2 regions of the Stenotrophomonas sp. genome follow, and region 2 is predicted to be linked to the other one. Evidence: riboswitches for the same ligand, from Rfam matches in the RefSeq annotation. Region 2 holds a riboswitch; the other holds the start of a gene.
The links. A riboswitch is a leader RNA that binds a small molecule or an ion and turns the genes downstream of it on or off. The one in region 2 is predicted to bind cobalamin.

Region 1 (7,845 bases), on a different contig from region 2:
GTACACGATCTGGCGCGCCTTCAACAACCGCTACTGGCCGGCGCAGTACTTCGTCGACGCGCAGGGCAATATCCGCGGCCACCAGTTCGGCGAGGGCAACTATGCGCGCTCGGAACAGATGATCCGTCGCCTGCTGACCGAAGCCGGGCAGACCAATCTGCCGCCACCGGCCGATCCCGCTGCCGCCGGCCTGAAGGGCGTGGCCGTGCAGGCCGACATGGGCAACCTGCGTTCGCCGGAAACCTACCTGGGCCACGCCCGCGCCGAGCAGTTCGCCTCGCCCGGCGGGCAGCGCAGCGACGCCGCGTTCGACTACACGCTGCCGGCCACCCTGGCGTTGAACCAGTGGGGGCTGTCCGGGCGCTGGACCGTCACCGATGAGGCCGCACAGCTGCAGCAGGCCGGCGGCCGCATCGCCTTCCAGTTCCATGCGCGCGACCTGCACCTGGTGCTGGCACCGAGCGAGGACGGCAGGCCGGTGCGCTTCCGCGTCTGGCTGGACGGCAAAGCGCTGCCCGCCGCCGATGCCGGCAGTGATGTTGGTGCCGATGGCAGTGGCGTGGTCGACGAGCACCGCCTGTACCAGCTGGTGCGCCAGCGCGGCGCAGTCGGTCCGCATCGCTTCGAGATCGAGTTCCTCGATGCGGGCGTGCAGGCCTATGCCTTCACCTTCGGTTGAACCGGGAGGACATGATGAAACTCTCCTTTGAACAGGGCATCGCCGCCGGTGTGGCCGGCCTGGTGGCCACGGCCTTGATTGCCGGTGTGCTGCTGGTTGACCACGGCGCGATTGCGGCGCCGGTCGAGGCCAGCGCGCAGATCCAGGCACTGCCGGCCCCCACCGGCGATGCGGCGTTCCGCGATGACGCCAGCCACGCCAGCGTGGTGTTCGCCGGTGGTTGCTTCTGGGGTGTGCAGGGCGTGTTCCAGCACGTCAAGGGCGTGAGCAATGCCGTGTCCGGCTACATCGGTGGCAGTGCGGCCAATGCGCGTTATGAGCGCGTCAGCGGTGGCCAGACCGGCCATGCCGAAGCAGTGAAGATCGACTACGACCCGCGCCAGGTCAGCTACGGGCAGCTGATGCAGGTGTTCTTCTCGGTGGTGCACGACCCGACCCAGCTCAATCGGCAGGGGCCGGACCACGGCAGCCAATACCGCTCGGCGATCTTCAGTGACGACGCACGCCAGCAGGCTGCCAGCCGCGCCTACATCGCCCAGCTCGGCCAGGCCGGCAGCTACCGCGCGCCGATCGTCACCCAGCTGGTCAGCGGCCAACGCTTCTACCCGGCCGAGAGCTACCACCAGAACTACATGACCAACTACCCGCAGGCGGCCTACATCCGCTACTACGACGCACCGAAGCTGGCCGCGCTGGGCAGGCAGTTCCCGGCGCTGTACCGGCGCGAGGCGGTGCTGGTGCCGATGCGGTAGCCGGCATTCCCCCTTGGGCTGACCGACGCTCGGCGGTGCTCTCTGTAGAGCCGAGCCCACGCTCGGCTGCTGTTGGCGGGAGTGCAGCCGAGCATGGGCTCGGCTCTACACACAGAAAAAGACGCACGGCCATCCAGCCGTGCGTTTGGGAAGTATCGGCCGTGCCCCGATCAGGCCCGGCCGACAACGACATGCTAGGCTCGCCATCATCATGGGTACAGCACCAGATGGTGGGAAATTCGATGGATACAGATGACCAGAGCGCGATGATCCCACCCCGCTACCAACGGCTGTCCGATGAGCTGGCCGAGGCCATCCACGGCGGACGCCTTCCGGTTGGCAGCCGCCTGCCTTCGCTGCGGCAGATGGCCCTGCAGCGCAGGCTCAGCCTGAACACGGTGATTGCCGCCTATCGCCAGCTGGAGGACGCCGGCCTGGTCATTCCGCGGCCCAAAGCCGGCTTCGAGGTGGCGCCGCGCTTGTCGGTGCCAGAGCGTTCGCTGCGTGATACCCCGTCCGCACCCACCGCACCACTGCAGCAGGTGCTGATGGCCCGCGTGCTGGAAGCACAGCGCCGCCCCGGTGTGATCGACCTGGCCTTTGCCGGTCCGCGCGGGCGCCAGTTCTATCCGGGCGCGCAGCTGGCCCGGCATACCGCACAGGTGCTGCGCCACGGCCAGCAGACGGTGGAGACCTACGCGCGCCCCAACGGCTCGCCACGGCTGCTGGCGCAGATCGTGCGGCGTGGCCCGCGCATGGGGCTGCACACCCACAGCGAACGCCTGCTGCTGACCCATGGTGCGATGGAGGGCCTGCAGCTGGCGCTGCGCGCGGTCACCCAGCCCGGTGATGCGGTCGGCATCGAGGCACCGTCCTACTTCAACCTGTATCCGTTGCTGGCCAACCTCGGCCTGCAGGCCATCGAGCTGCCCACCCATCCGCAGCACGGACTGGATGTGGACGCGCTGGACGCGCTGCTGCAGCACACACCGCTGGCCGCACTGGTGGTGATGCCGACCGTGCACAACCCGCTCGGCTGCACCATGCCGACCGCCGCCAAGCAGCGCCTGGCCGAGCTGGTCAACGCACGGCAGCTGCCGCTGATCGAGGACGCGGTGTACGCCGAGCTGCAGTTCTGCGAACCGCCGGCGCCCCTGCTGAAGGCCTTCGATCGCGACGGCTGGGTGATGGTGGTCGGAGGTTTCTCCAAGACACTGGCGCCGGATTACCGCATCGGCTGGCTGGATGGCGGCCGCTTCGCCGAGCGCATCGCGCTGCTGAAATTCCAGTCCACCGGCGGCGAGCCGCAGCTGCTCGGTGACGCGGTCGCGGCGTATCTGGAAGCGGGCAGCTACGAGCACCACCTGCATCGCATGCGCCGGCTGTACCGCGAACAGGTGGGACGGCTGCGCCAGCTGGTGGCCGAGCACTTCCCAGCCGGCACCCGCGCCACCGAACCGCAGGGCGGATTCCTGCTGTGGCTGGAACTGCCGGGCGTGGATACGCGCGAGCTGTTCGAGCGAGCGCTGCAGGAGGACATCGTGTTCATGCCCGGCCAGGTCTATTCACGTGGCGCGCGATACCGCCACTGCCTGCGGCTGTCGTGCTGCCAGACCCTGGATGCGCGCTTCATCGGCGCGGTGGAACGACTGGGCGCGATCGCGCGGGAGCTGGCGGCCGCAGCACGGTAGTGCCGGCCGCTGGCCGGCAACATCGGGATCACCGGGTGGATGCGGTTGCCGGCCAGCGGTCGGCACTACCCAGGATCACTCGAGCAGGTGCGCGCTCAGCGCTTCGCCATCCGCACCCGGCAGATGCGGCAGCCGTCCCCAGCACGGCATCGGCAGGCGCTGCTGCAACGTGGCGATGTTCTCATCCTGGCGCTGCATCGCAGGGTCGATGTGGTTGCCGATCCAGCCCAGGCACTGCACGCCGCTGGCCTGCAGCGACTGCGCAGTCAGCCGCGCATGGTTGACGCAGCCCAGCCGCATGCCCACCACCAGCAGCACCGGCAACTGCAGTGCTCGCACCAGGTCCAGCTGGTCCAGCGTGGCCGAGACCGGCGCCAGCCACCCACCGACGCCTTCCACCACCACGATGTCGGCCTGTGCGCGCAGTCGCGCGAACGCAGCGACGATCGGCGCCAGTTCCACCTGCACGCCGTCCTCGGCAGCGGCCAGCTCCGGTGCCAGCGGCTGCCGCAGCGCATACGGGTTCAGATCGGCATAGTCCGGCACCGGCCAGCTGGCTGCCTGCAGCGCCAGCGCGTCTTCGTTGCGCAGGCCCTGCCCCAGGTCTTCGCTGCCGCTGGCCACCGGTTTCATGCCCACCGCGCGCAGGCCACGCCGGCGCAGCGCATGCAGCAGCGCGGTGCTGGCCGCGGTCTTGCCGATCTCCGTATCGGTGCCGGTAATGAACAGGGCGGGCGGCAGCGTAGCGGGCAACGGCATCGATGGGCTCCAACAGGGCAACAGAGCGTGCATTATCGTCGGCCCGGCGCGCTTGCTAGACTGCGGGCATGTTCGCCAATGCCTCGCTTACCGGCAGCAAGCCGGAACAATACGCCCAGCTGCTGGAACAGGCCCGTGGCCTGGTCTACGCCGAGTCCGACCGCATCGCCAACGCGGCCAACCTCTCCGCACTGGTCTACCACGCCCTGCCCGACCTGAACTGGGTGGGTTTCTACCTGTACGACGGCAAGGAACTGGTGGTCGGCCCGTTCCAGGGCCTGCCGGCCTGCGTGCGCATCCCGCTGGACAAGGGCGTGTGCGGTGCCGCCGCCAGCCAGCGCGTGACCCAGCGCGTGGACGACGTCGATGCCTTCCCCGGCCATATCGCCTGCGATTCGGCCTCGCGTTCGGAACTGGTGGTGCCGCTGCTGCGCGGCGATGAACTGATCGGCGTGTTCGACATCGACAGCCCCAAGATCGGCCGCTTCGATGCCGATGACCAGGCCGGCCTGGAAGCCATCGCCCGCGTGTTCGTCGAGGCGCTGGGATGAGCGCGCCGAAGCTGCGCAACATCGGCCCCAAGAGTGCAGCGTGGCTGCGCCAGGTCGGCCTGCGCAGCCGCGAGGACCTGGTTGCGACCGGCGCAGTCGGCGCCTTCGTCAAGGTCAAGCGCGCCGGCTTCAAGCCCAGCCTGAACCTGCTGTACTCGCTGGAAGGCGCGCTGCTGGACTGCCACTGGCAGGAACTGAGCGAGCCGCAGCGTGAGGCGCTGGTGCAGGATTACGAAGCACGCATCGCCGCGCATCCGCTGAAGGCGGCCGGCCCGGCGTCGGGTCCGGTGCATGAGCAGCGCTTCGATGCCGACGATGACGCGGAAGACAGCGTGACCGAGGATGCGGACGAGGATTGACGGCCTGGTAGTGCCGGCCGCTGGCCGGCAACTGCATGATCTTCGCAGCGTTCCCGAGACTGCCGGCCAGCGGCCGGCACTACCGATGGGTTACGGCTGCTGCAGTTCCAGCAGCTCGCCTGCCAGCCCGGCTTCGCCACGTTCCAGCCGTACCCGCAGGCGCGTGCCGTGGTCGATGCGCAGTGCCCAGCACAGCGACATCGGCAGGCCGCAGACCTGCGACAGCACCATGCGCAGCGGGCCGCCATGGCTGACCACCAGCGTCGGCACCGGGTCGTCATCATCGAGCAGTCGATCCAGCGCGCGCGCGATACGCCGCTCGAAGTGGCCCCAGCTTTCACCGTTGGGCGGTGGGAATGCATGCGGATCGGCATGGAAGGCCGCCAGTGCATCCTCCGGCAGGTCGAACAGCGACTGCCCGTCCCAATCGCCGAAATCCAGCTCTTCCCATTCCTCCTCCGCTTCCACGTCCAGCCCGCGCGGGGTGGCCAGGGCCATCGCCGTGTGCAGCGAGCGCAGCCGCGGCGAACTGATCACCCGTTCCCAGGGCTGCGCAGCGTAGGCGTCGACCAGTTCCTGCGGCAGGCGGGCCAGCTGCGGTGGATCGCTGCGGCCATCGAGGAACTCATCGCGACCGTTGCCGGCATGGCGGACCAGGTCGAGGATCATGCGTGCGTCCTGTACAGGCAACGCGGGAACAGCGGAAAACGGGCGGACATCGGCAACGGCACCACGGGATCGAGGGACCATTCTAAGGGCACAGCAAAGGCAGTCGGGTACGCTCGACGCTACGGGCCGCCTGCGATGCCGTAGACTGCGCGCACTTCCAGGTGACCTGCGGCCATGGCCGGCAGGTTGAAACGGGAAGCCGGTGACGCGTGAATCCACGCCAGGCCGGCGCTGCCCCCGCAACGGTAAGCACGTCAGTTCCAGGCAACAACGCCACTGTGCCGCAGGCATGGGAAGGCGCCTGGACGGTGGCCTCGCGCCACCCGGCGGCAAGCCCGGAGACCGGCCCGGAAGCCTCAGGTCGCGGTGCGGTGGGCATGGCGCTGGATGACCGCAGCCTGCGCTGCGGCGTCGGCGCATGCCTGCCTTCGCGGCTCCTCCCCTTCGCCACGCGGGCGTGCGTGGCACCTGGAGTCCCCCATGAAGCTGCAGTCCCGAATGCTGTCCCTGGCCGTGCTGGCCGCCCTGCCCGCGCTGGCCCAGGCCGCCGATGACACCACCGCGCTCGACCAGATCCTGGTCACCGCCACCCGCACCCCGATCGCCCTGCAGGACAGCATCGCACCAGCCCAGGTGATCGACCGCGCGCAGATCGAATCCAGTCAGGCCACCTCGTTGCAGGAACTGCTGCGCGGCCGCGCCGGCATCAACCTGACCAATGCCGGCGGGCTCGGCAAGCAGAGCTCGCTGTTCCTGCGCGGCACCAACTCGGGCCACACCGTGGTGCTGGTCGATGGCGTGCGCATCAACAGTGCCGACCTCGGCCTGGCCATGTACCAGGACCTGCCGCTGGCGCAGATCGAACGCGTGGAAATCGTGCGCGGCCCGCAGTCCAGCCTGTACGGCGCCGACGCCATCGGTGGCGTGATCCAGATCTTCACCCGCCGCAACCAGGGCGATTTTGCTCCGCACTTCCAGCTCGGTGGTGGCAGCAACGGCCTGCGCGAAGCCAGCGGCGGCATCGGAGGTGGCACCGAACGCGGCTGGTTCGGCGCCGACATCGCCTACCAGCATTCCGATGGCGTCGATGCCTGCCGTGGCTCGGCGACGCTGTTCACCGGCTGCTTCGCCGACGAACCCGACCGCGACGGCTACCGCAACCTGTCCAAGAGCCTGCGTGGCGGCTACACCTTCAACGACCAGTGGAATGTGGAAGGCAGTGCGCTGCGCGCCGACGGCAGGAACCACTACGACGGCTATTACAACTACTCGGAAATCCGCCAGCAGGTGCTGGCCGGCAAGGTGCGCTACACCCCGTCCGGGCGCCTGGCCTTCACCGCCAACGTCGGCCGCAGCGACAACGAGTCGGACAACTTCGGCGACTTCGGCGCACGCGGCAGCGCGCAGACCCACCGCGACAGCGCCTCGCTGCAGGGTGACTTCACCTTGACCGGAAGCCAGCTGCTGAGCACCGGCGTGGACTGGAGCGAAGACAACCTGGATGGCAGCAGCGCGGGCTACCTTGTCGACAGCCGCCGCAACACCGGTGTATTCGTGCAGTACCAGGGCCGCTTCGGCCGCCACCAGCTGCAGGCCAGCGCGCGCAACGACGACAACCAGCAGTTCGGCAACCACGCCACCGGCAGTCTCGGCTGGGCAATGCAGCTGGACCACGGCCTGCGCGTCAATGCCAGCTACGGCACCGCCTTCAAGGCACCGACCTTCAGCGACCTGTACGACCCGTGGAGCGGCGTGCCGACGTTGAAGCCGGAGAAGTCCAAGAGCGCCAACCTCGGTGTTTCGCAGCAGGGCCAGGGCTGGCATTGGGGCCTGGACGTGTACGAGACCCGCATCGATGACCTGATCACCTACGATGCGTCCACGATGAAAATGCAGCAGGTGGAGAAGGCGCGCATCCGTGGCGCCGAACTGACCGGTGGCGTGCTGCTGGCCGGCTTCGACCTCAACGCGCAGCTGAGCTACACCGACCCGCGCAACCGCACCCATGGCAGCACCCAGTTCGACAACTGGCTGCCGCGCCGTGCACAGCAGACCGCGCGCCTGGACGTCGACCGCCGCTTCGGCGATTTCCGCGCCGGCCTGACCGTGCAGGGTGCGGGCAAGCGCTATGACGATGCCGCCAACGCGGTGAAGGTCGGTGGCTACGGCACGCTGGACCTGCGCGCCGAGTACGCGCTGACGCCGGCGTGGTCGCTGCTGGCACGTGCCGCCAACGTGTTCGACCGCCGCTACGAGACGGTGGCGTGGTTCAACCAACCCGGCCGCGAATACCAGCTGAGCGTGCGTTACCAGCCGAAATGACCGCGACGGTCATGGTAGTGCCGGGCCCGGGGCGGCCCCAACGTGAACCACCGCAAACTACAC
Region 2 (7,845 bases):
CCAACGCGCCCCACGATTCCTGTTAATTCTGTGAATTATTCAGCTCCCCAGCGGCAACTCGGCCTGCGCCTGCTGCGGCTGCGCGAGCAGCGCGGCTACAGCCAGGCCGATCTGGCGCGTGCGCTGGGGCTGTCGGCCAGCTACCTGAACCAGATCGAGCGCAACAAGCGCCCACTGACACCGGCGGTGCAGAAGAAGCTGGGAGAGGTGCTGGGCGACGTTTCCTCGCTGTTCGATGACGATGAGCCCGCCGCCCTGCAGGAGGCGCTGGGCGAAACCCTGCGCGACCTGGGCCTGGCCGAGGTCAGCGCGACCGAACTGCGCGCCCTGGCCGGCAACCTGCCGCAGGTCAGCCGCGCGCTGTTGGACCTGCACCGTCGTCACCTGGCGCTGCGCGAGCACGCGGCCGCACTGGAGTTCCAGCTGGGCGAGCCCGGCGCCGGCAGCACCCTGCCGGCCGGCGACCAGGTGCGCGAGTTCTTCAACCGCATGCACAACCACATTCCCGAACTGGACGAACTGGCCGAACGCCTGTTCGCCGAGTGGGGGCTGTCGCCCGGGCATGTGGCACCGCGGCTGCGCCAGCTGCTGGCCGACCGCCATGGCGTGCTGGTGGAAGTGGCCGCACTGCAGGCCGGGCGCGAAAAGCGGCACTACGATGCCGGTGCGCGGCGGCTGTGGCTGCCCGATTACCTGGAGCCCGGACAGCAGGCGTTCCAGATGGCGGCCGAGCTGGCCCTGCACGGCTACCTGCCGCAGATCGATGCGGTGGTGGCGCGCGCCGGGTTCACCGATGAGGCACGCATCGCGCAGGCGCGGATCGGTCTCTCCAACTATTTCGCCGGTGCGCTGGTGATGCCGTACATGCGCTTCCTGCGTGCAGCCGAAACCAGCAGCTACGACATCGAACTGCTGGCGCACCAGTTCGGCGTCGGCTTCGAAGCGGTCTGCCACCGGCTGAGCACGCTGGCACGGCGCAGCGCGCCCGGCCTGCCGTTCTTCTTCATCCGCGTGGATCGGGCGGGCAACGTCTCAAAGCGCCATTCGGCCACCGATTTCCACTTCTCGCAGGTGGGTGGATCGTGCCCGCTGTGGATCGTCTACGAGGCGTTCAACCAACCCGGGCGCATCCTCACCCAGACCGCGCGCATGCCCGATGGCCGCCGTCATTTCTGGCTGGCGCGGCAGGTCAGCAGTGGCCCGGTCGGCCATGGCCAACCGCGCAAGACCTTCGCGGTGGCGCTGGGCTGCGACCTGCAGCATGCCGAACGCCTGGTGTATTCACTGGGGCTGGATGTGCAGAGCCCGGGCAATTCGGTATCGATCGGCCCGGGGTGCCGGGTATGCCCGCGCGAGGACTGCATGCAGCGCGCGTTCGCGCAGTTGCCGGGGCGGTAGGGGGTTCTGCAGGGCTGCGCCCTGCACCCGTGGTAGCGCCGGCCGCTGGCCGGCAAGAGCAGCAACCACTGCGGGGTCAGATCCGTTTTCCTGCGGAAACGGATCTGACCCCGATTCGACCGCAGGATCGGGTCAGTAGATCGGGGTCACCTTCATCTGCGGCAGCGGACGCGGTGCGCCGTCGGTGAGGTCGGGGCCGAGGTCCTCCCAGGTGCGGCCCTGCTCGACCATCAAGCCCCACAACTGCTGCGAGGCCAGCCGTTTGTCTTCCGAGCCCAGCTTGTACGACGGTGGCGTCGGCTGACCGCTGGCGACCATCGCGTACGCCGCGCGGTAGGCCAGCACCTGCTGCGCCGGATCATCGGTGCGCGCCACTTCCAGCGTGTAGCGCTGGTAGGCCGAGGCCAGGTTGCGCCAGCGGATCCAGTAGTGGTTCTCGAACGAGAACGAACAGAAGCGCGCACCGGCCAGGCTGCCCTTGTCGGCGATGCGGGAGAGTACCTCCTGCGGCATGTCCAGGTTCATGCCGCCTTCGTCGCCCTGCAGGCTGACGTGCACGATGCGGTCGCGGTAGCCCGGTGCGCGCGCCTGCAGCAGGTCGCGCCAGTTCTGCATGGTCGCCACCACCGCGAACAGGAAACGACCCAGCTCGGCTGCGGCCAGTGGCGTGGCGATGGACTGGTAATGCCGTTGCCAGCCGTGGCGGTTTTCGGTGGGCAGGAACACCGCATGTTCCAGCGCCTGGCGGCCACCGCTGCCCTGGCTCACCGCTTCGGCGTGCTGTGGATAGACCAGGTTGATGGCGAAGGTCGGCCAGCGCGGCAGCGCGGCGTCGAACAGATGGATCGGGAAGTTGCTGCTGATGCCGCCATCGGAGAACCAGCAGATGCGGAAGGCGGTGATCACCGGGCCGCAGGTCTGCCCGGCACTGGTCAGCCCTTCCATGCTGTCGGCAACGTTGTGCTCCTGGTCGGCTGCGGGGGCGGTCGGTTCGCAGCGTCGTTCGCGGCGTGAGGGTTCATGCAGCGGCACCGCGCTGATCAGCAGCGGGAAGCTCAGGCTCATGCGCGTGGCCACCAGCACCGGCAGCTTCGGGCCCTGTGGCAGGTGGTAGTACTGCCGCCCGTCCACCTCCAGCGGCGGGCCGGCCTGGCTCACCAGCCACTGCACCACGCCGGCGGGGAACAGCTGCTCGAACTCCTCGCGCAGGAACCAGAACTGCGCACCGCCCAGCGGCAGCGTGCGCGGCTCATTGTGCGAGATGCAGGTGGTGATCATCTGCAGGCTGATCGCATGCGGGCTGTCCGGCTCACCGGCGTAGCGCGGCGCATCGTGCAGGTCGGCGAAGGTCAACGGTGCATCCAGCGGCTTGCCCGACAGCTGCTGCAGGCATTCATGCAACCACTCGGTCAGCGCCGGCCTGCGTGGATCGCGGCTGAGGCCGCTGCACAGGCCCAGCAGGTTGCGACGCGCCACCCGCGCGACCCGCAGCGCGGCACCAGCCACACCCGCACCGTAGGCGCACAGCAGTGATGGCAGCAGCGTGGCGGCCACGCCGCTCCAGCCACCGCCCCACCAGCCCAGGCCGAGCAGCAGCGCCAGCGACACCAGCACTTCCAGCGGCGCGATCTCGAATACCGCAACGGCCAGGCACAGCAGTTTGTGCGGCAGGCGGGCATTGCCGGTCAGCACCACCAGCAGCCGATAGGCCGCGCGCGCGCCGCGCGCCGGCTGGAACAGGCTGTAGATGAAGCCGCGCCGGGACAGCTGTGCCGACACCGCCGACAGCCCGCCATAGCCTGCATCGCCGGGCAGCTGCTCGCCGGCCTGCTGGCGGCGATCGCCACAGGCCGCTGCAGCCGCCACCGCTGCCGCAATGGCGCCGGCTGAAGTGCCGCCGATGCTCTTGAAGCGATACTCGCGGGCCAGCGCCAGTACCGCATTGGGGTACACGATGCCGCTGGTGATGCCGCCTTTCATGACCAGATCGCAGTACTTGTCCGCCACTGTCTTGCCCCCGAGCATGCCGTCCGCCGCGTGGGTTGCAGTATGGCGCAGGGGCTTCTCAGGGCCTGAGAACAACGGCGCAGTCCGCGCACGCAATGCGCCGTTCAGCAGAAAGCACGGCTGCAGGCTTGACCCGCCCCGCCATCGGCGTAGCATCTGCAGCAAGCCAAGGGACAGACCCGCGGCTGCCACAACGACATGAGGGATTCTCATGGAATTCGACTATCTCGTCTTCATCGGGCGATTCGAGCCCTTCCACAACGGCCACGCCGCCGTTGCCCGCCTGGCCCTGAGCCGGGCCCGCAAGCTGATCTTCCTGGTCGGCTCTGCCGATACCCCCCGCAGCCTGCGCAATCCCTGGACCGTGGCCGAACGCGCCGTGATGATCCAGGCGGCCCTCGACGGCCACACCGACCGTCTGCTGATCCGCCCGCTGCGTGACCACCTGTACAACGAAGCACAGTGGATCGCCAACGTGCAGCGCCAGGTGGCTGACGCCCTGCGCAACGACGGTGCCGCCGCCGATGCCAGGGTAGGCCTGATCGGCATGGACAAGGATGCGTCCAGCTACTACCTGCGCGAGTTCCCGCAGTGGCCGCTGGTGGACGTGCAGCACACCGCCACCCTGTCGGCCACCGAGCTGCGGCGCTACCTGTTCGAGGCCGGCGACGTCGACTTCCACGGCGCGCTGCTGATGCTGCGTGGCAATGTGCCGGCGCCGGTGTACGACATGCTCGAAGCGTTCCGCAAGAGTGCGCCTGCGTATGGCCAGCTGGTGGCCGAGTACCGCTTCATCGAACAGTACAAGGCCGCCTGGAAGGATGCGCCCTACGCGCCCACCTTCGTCACCACCGATGCGGTGGTGGTGCATTCGGGCCACGTGCTGCTGGTGCGTCGCCGCTCGGAACCCGGCAAGGGGCTGTGGGCATTGCCCGGCGGCTTCGTCGGCCAGGAACAGAGCCTGCTCGACAGCTGCCTGCGCGAACTGCGCGAGGAAACCCGCCTGAAGATTCCGTTGCCGGTGTTGAAGGGGTCGCTGAAGGGCCAGCAGGTGTTCGACCACCCGGACCGCAGCCAGCGTGGCCGCACCATCACCCACGGTTTCCACTTCGAGTTTCCGGCCGGCGAGCTGCCGCCGGTGCGCGGTGGCGACGATGCCGACAAGGCACGCTGGATACCGGTGAGTGAAGCACTGGACATGGGCCCTCAGCTGTTCGAAGACCACCTGCACATCCTGGAGTACTTCCTCGGCCGCGGCTGACCGGCCCGGCTTTCCCACTGGCGGATAGACCGCCGGTGCCACCCGACGCGAAGGAGCTTCCGTCATGCACTACCTCGATAATCTTCTCCTCAACACCGACAGCTACAAGGCCAGCCATTGGCTGCAGTACCCGCCGGGTACCGATGCCACGTTCTTCTACGTCGAATCACGTGGCGGCCTGCACGATCGCACGGTGTTCTTCGGCCTGCAGGCGATCCTCAAGGACGCGCTGGCACGACCGGTCACCCACGCCGACATCGACGACGCTGCGGCGGTATTCGCCGCGCATGGCGAACCGTTCAACGAGGCCGGCTGGCGCGATATCGTCGACCGGCTTGGCGGCCACCTGCCGGTGCGCATCCGCGCCGTTCCCGAGGGCAGCGTGGTGCCCACCCACCAGGCACTGATGACCATCGAGTCGACCGATCCGGCCGCGTTCTGGGTGCCGTCGTACCTGGAAACGCTGCTGCTGCGCGTGTGGTATCCGGTCACCGTGGCCACCATCAGCTGGCACGCACGGCAGACCATCGCCGCGTTCCTGCAGCAGACCAGCGACGACCCGCAGGGGCAGCTACCGTTCAAGCTGCACGACTTCGGCGCGCGCGGTGTATCGAGCCTGGAATCGGCCGCGCTGGGCGGTGCCGCACACCTGGTCAACTTCCTCGGCACCGATACCGTATCGGCGCTGTGCCTGGCGCGCGCGCACTATCACGCGCCGATGGCCGGCTATTCGATTCCCGCCGCCGAGCACAGCACCATCACCAGCTGGGGCCGCGAGCGCGAGGTGGACGCCTACCGCAACATGCTGCGCCAGTTCGGCACGCCCGGTGCGATCGTGGCGGTGGTATCGGACAGCTATGACATCTACCGCGCCATCAGCGAGCACTGGGGTACCACCCTGCGCGATGACGTGATCGCCTCGGGCGCCACCCTGGTCATCCGCCCCGACTCGGGCGACCCGGTGGAGGTGGTTGCCGAAAGCCTGCGCCGGCTGGATGAAGCGTTCGGCCACACCCTCAACGGCAAGGGCTACCGCGTGCTCAACCACGTGCGGGTGATCCAGGGCGATGGCATCAACCCGGATACCATCCGCACCATCCTGCAACGCATCACCGACGACGGCTACGCCGCCGACAACGTAGCCTTCGGCATGGGCGGTGCGCTGCTGCAGCGGCTGGACCGCGATACGCAGAAGTTCGCACTGAAGTGCTCGGCGGCGCGGGTCGAGGGTGAGTGGATCGACGTCTACAAGGATCCGGTCACCGACGCCGGCAAGGCCAGCAAGCGTGGCCGCATGCGCCTGCTGCGCCGCCTGGACGATGGCAGCCTGCATACGGTGCCACTGCCGGCCAACGGCGACGACACCCTGCCGGACGGCTTCGAGGACGCAATGGTGACCGTGTGGGAGAACGGCCGCCTGCTGCACGACCAGCGGCTGGACGACATCCGCACGCGGGCGGCCGTGGGGCATTGAAGGTGCATCCCGACCGGGGTCAGAGCCCGCTGCGTGGCAGCGGGATCCGACCCCTTCCTTCCGCTGGGGTCGGATCCCGTTGCAGCGTAGCGGGTTCTGACCCCTGCGCTCTTGACCGGCGCCACCAACAGGTCCACCTTGCACACGCCGAAGGTATCCCTCCCATCGCTGCGGCGCGGGGAGGGATTTAAACGGGAATCCGGTGAAGGCGCCTCGCGCGTCCATTCCGGAGCTGCCCCGCAGCGGTGAATGGAAACGAATCCTGCCAACAGCACTGGGCTCGCGCCTGGGAAGCGGCGGGTAGTAGGTGGGCTGCGGCCCGTGTCCATCAGCCCGAATACCGGCCCCGGCCGGGGGACACGACCGTCCCCTGACTCGACCTGGAATCTCCGCGGGGAGGTTGCCGGGGCCGTCGTCGTCCTGCGCGTGCAGGCGGTGTGGCCGCGCGCGTCCTGTTCACGGTATCCGGCCAGACCCGTTCACCCACGCGCTGATGCATGGGCCACCGCCGTTGCCGGCGGTCCATGCGGTACCTGACGATGACCGAGCTCCAACGCCCCACCCTGACCCTGCCCGCCGACGGCAAGCGCCTGCTGCTGCATTCGTGCTGCGCGCCCTGTTCCGGCGAAGTGATGGAGGCGATCACCGCCTCCGGGATCGACTACGCGATCTTCTTCTACAACCCCAACATCCACCCGGTGAAGGAATACGAGCTGCGCAAGCAGGAGAACATCCGCTTCGCCGAGCAGCACGGCATTCCTTTCATCGACTGCGACTACGACACCGACAACTGGTTCAGCCGTGCGCGGGGCATGGAAAACGAACCCGAACGCGGTATCCGCTGCACGATGTGCTTCGACATGCGTTTCGAGCGCACCGCGCTGTATGCGCACGAGCACGGCTACGACACCATCAGTTCGTCGCTGGGCATCTCGCGCTGGAAGAACATGGCGCAGATCAACGACTGCGGGATCCGTGCGGCGTCGCGCTATGAAGGCCTGCAGTACTGGGACTACAACTGGCGCAAGGGCGGCGGCGCCAGCCGCATGATCGAGATCAGCAAGCGCGAGCAGTTCTACCAGCAGGAATACTGCGGCTGCGTGTACTCGCTTCGCGATGCCAACCGCCATCGCCGCGAGAATGGCCGCGAGCGGATCAGGATCGGCCTGCTGTACTACGGGCAGGACGCTGGGACGCCACAGGGCGATTGACGTGCAGGCATGGGGCGGCCACGCTGGTCGCCCCTTCTGTTGTAGCGGACCTGCCATGACCGCCCTGCCCGCCGATGTCGCCCTGCTGGTGATCGACCTGCAGCCGGACTTCATGCCCGGTGGCGCCTTGGCCTGCGACCAGGGCGATGCGCTGGTGGCACCGATCGCCGATCTGTTGGCGCAGCGCCGCTACCGCACCGTGGTGGCGACCCAGGACTGGCACCCGGCCGACCATGCCTCGTTCGCCAGCCAGCACCCCGGCCAACGCCCCTTCGAGACCATCCTGCTGCACGCGCAGCCGCAGACGCTGTGGCCGGACCACTGCGTGCAGGGCAGCGCCGGTGCCGCGCTGCACCCGGGCGTGGACTGGACCGTGGCCGACCTGATCCTGCGCAAGGGCACGCGCCAACAGGTGGATTCGTACAGCGCCTTCCGCGAGAACCATGGCCCAGATGGCGAGCGCCCGGCCACCGGCCTGGCCGGCTGGCTGCACG

Region 1: it holds a riboswitch for cobalamin, as region 2 does, so the genes downstream of both, btuB (TonB-dependent vitamin B12 receptor) here and AC5JLE_RS07610 (epoxyqueuosine reductase QueH) in region 2, are expected to answer to the same signal.

The regions. Positions count from the first base shown of each region.
Region 1 is NZ_JCACKF010000031.1:26,125-33,969, reverse strand. It holds gene AC5JLE_RS12290 (cytochrome c biogenesis protein DipZ) at 1-679, shown strand, start outside; gene msrA (peptide-methionine (S)-S-oxide reductase MsrA) at 694-1,431, shown strand; gene AC5JLE_RS12280 (aminotransferase-like domain-containing protein) at 1,674-3,122, shown strand; gene bioD (dethiobiotin synthase) at 3,198-3,881, opposite strand; gene AC5JLE_RS12270 (GAF domain-containing protein) at 3,950-4,432, shown strand; gene AC5JLE_RS12265 (TfoX/Sxy family protein) at 4,429-4,791, shown strand; gene AC5JLE_RS12260 (histidine phosphatase family protein) at 4,882-5,460, opposite strand; cobalamin riboswitch at 5,603-5,825, shown strand; gene btuB (TonB-dependent vitamin B12 receptor) at 5,941-7,782, shown strand.
Region 2 is NZ_JCACKF010000018.1:284-8,128, reverse strand. It holds gene AC5JLE_RS07630 (helix-turn-helix domain-containing protein) at 31-1,398, shown strand; gene AC5JLE_RS07625 (patatin-like phospholipase family protein) at 1,531-3,423, opposite strand; gene AC5JLE_RS07620 (bifunctional nicotinamide-nucleotide adenylyltransferase/Nudix hydroxylase) at 3,617-4,666, shown strand; gene AC5JLE_RS07615 (nicotinate phosphoribosyltransferase) at 4,731-6,140, shown strand; cobalamin riboswitch at 6,274-6,503, shown strand; gene AC5JLE_RS07610 (epoxyqueuosine reductase QueH) at 6,665-7,351, shown strand; gene pncA (bifunctional nicotinamidase/pyrazinamidase) at 7,407-7,845, shown strand, end outside.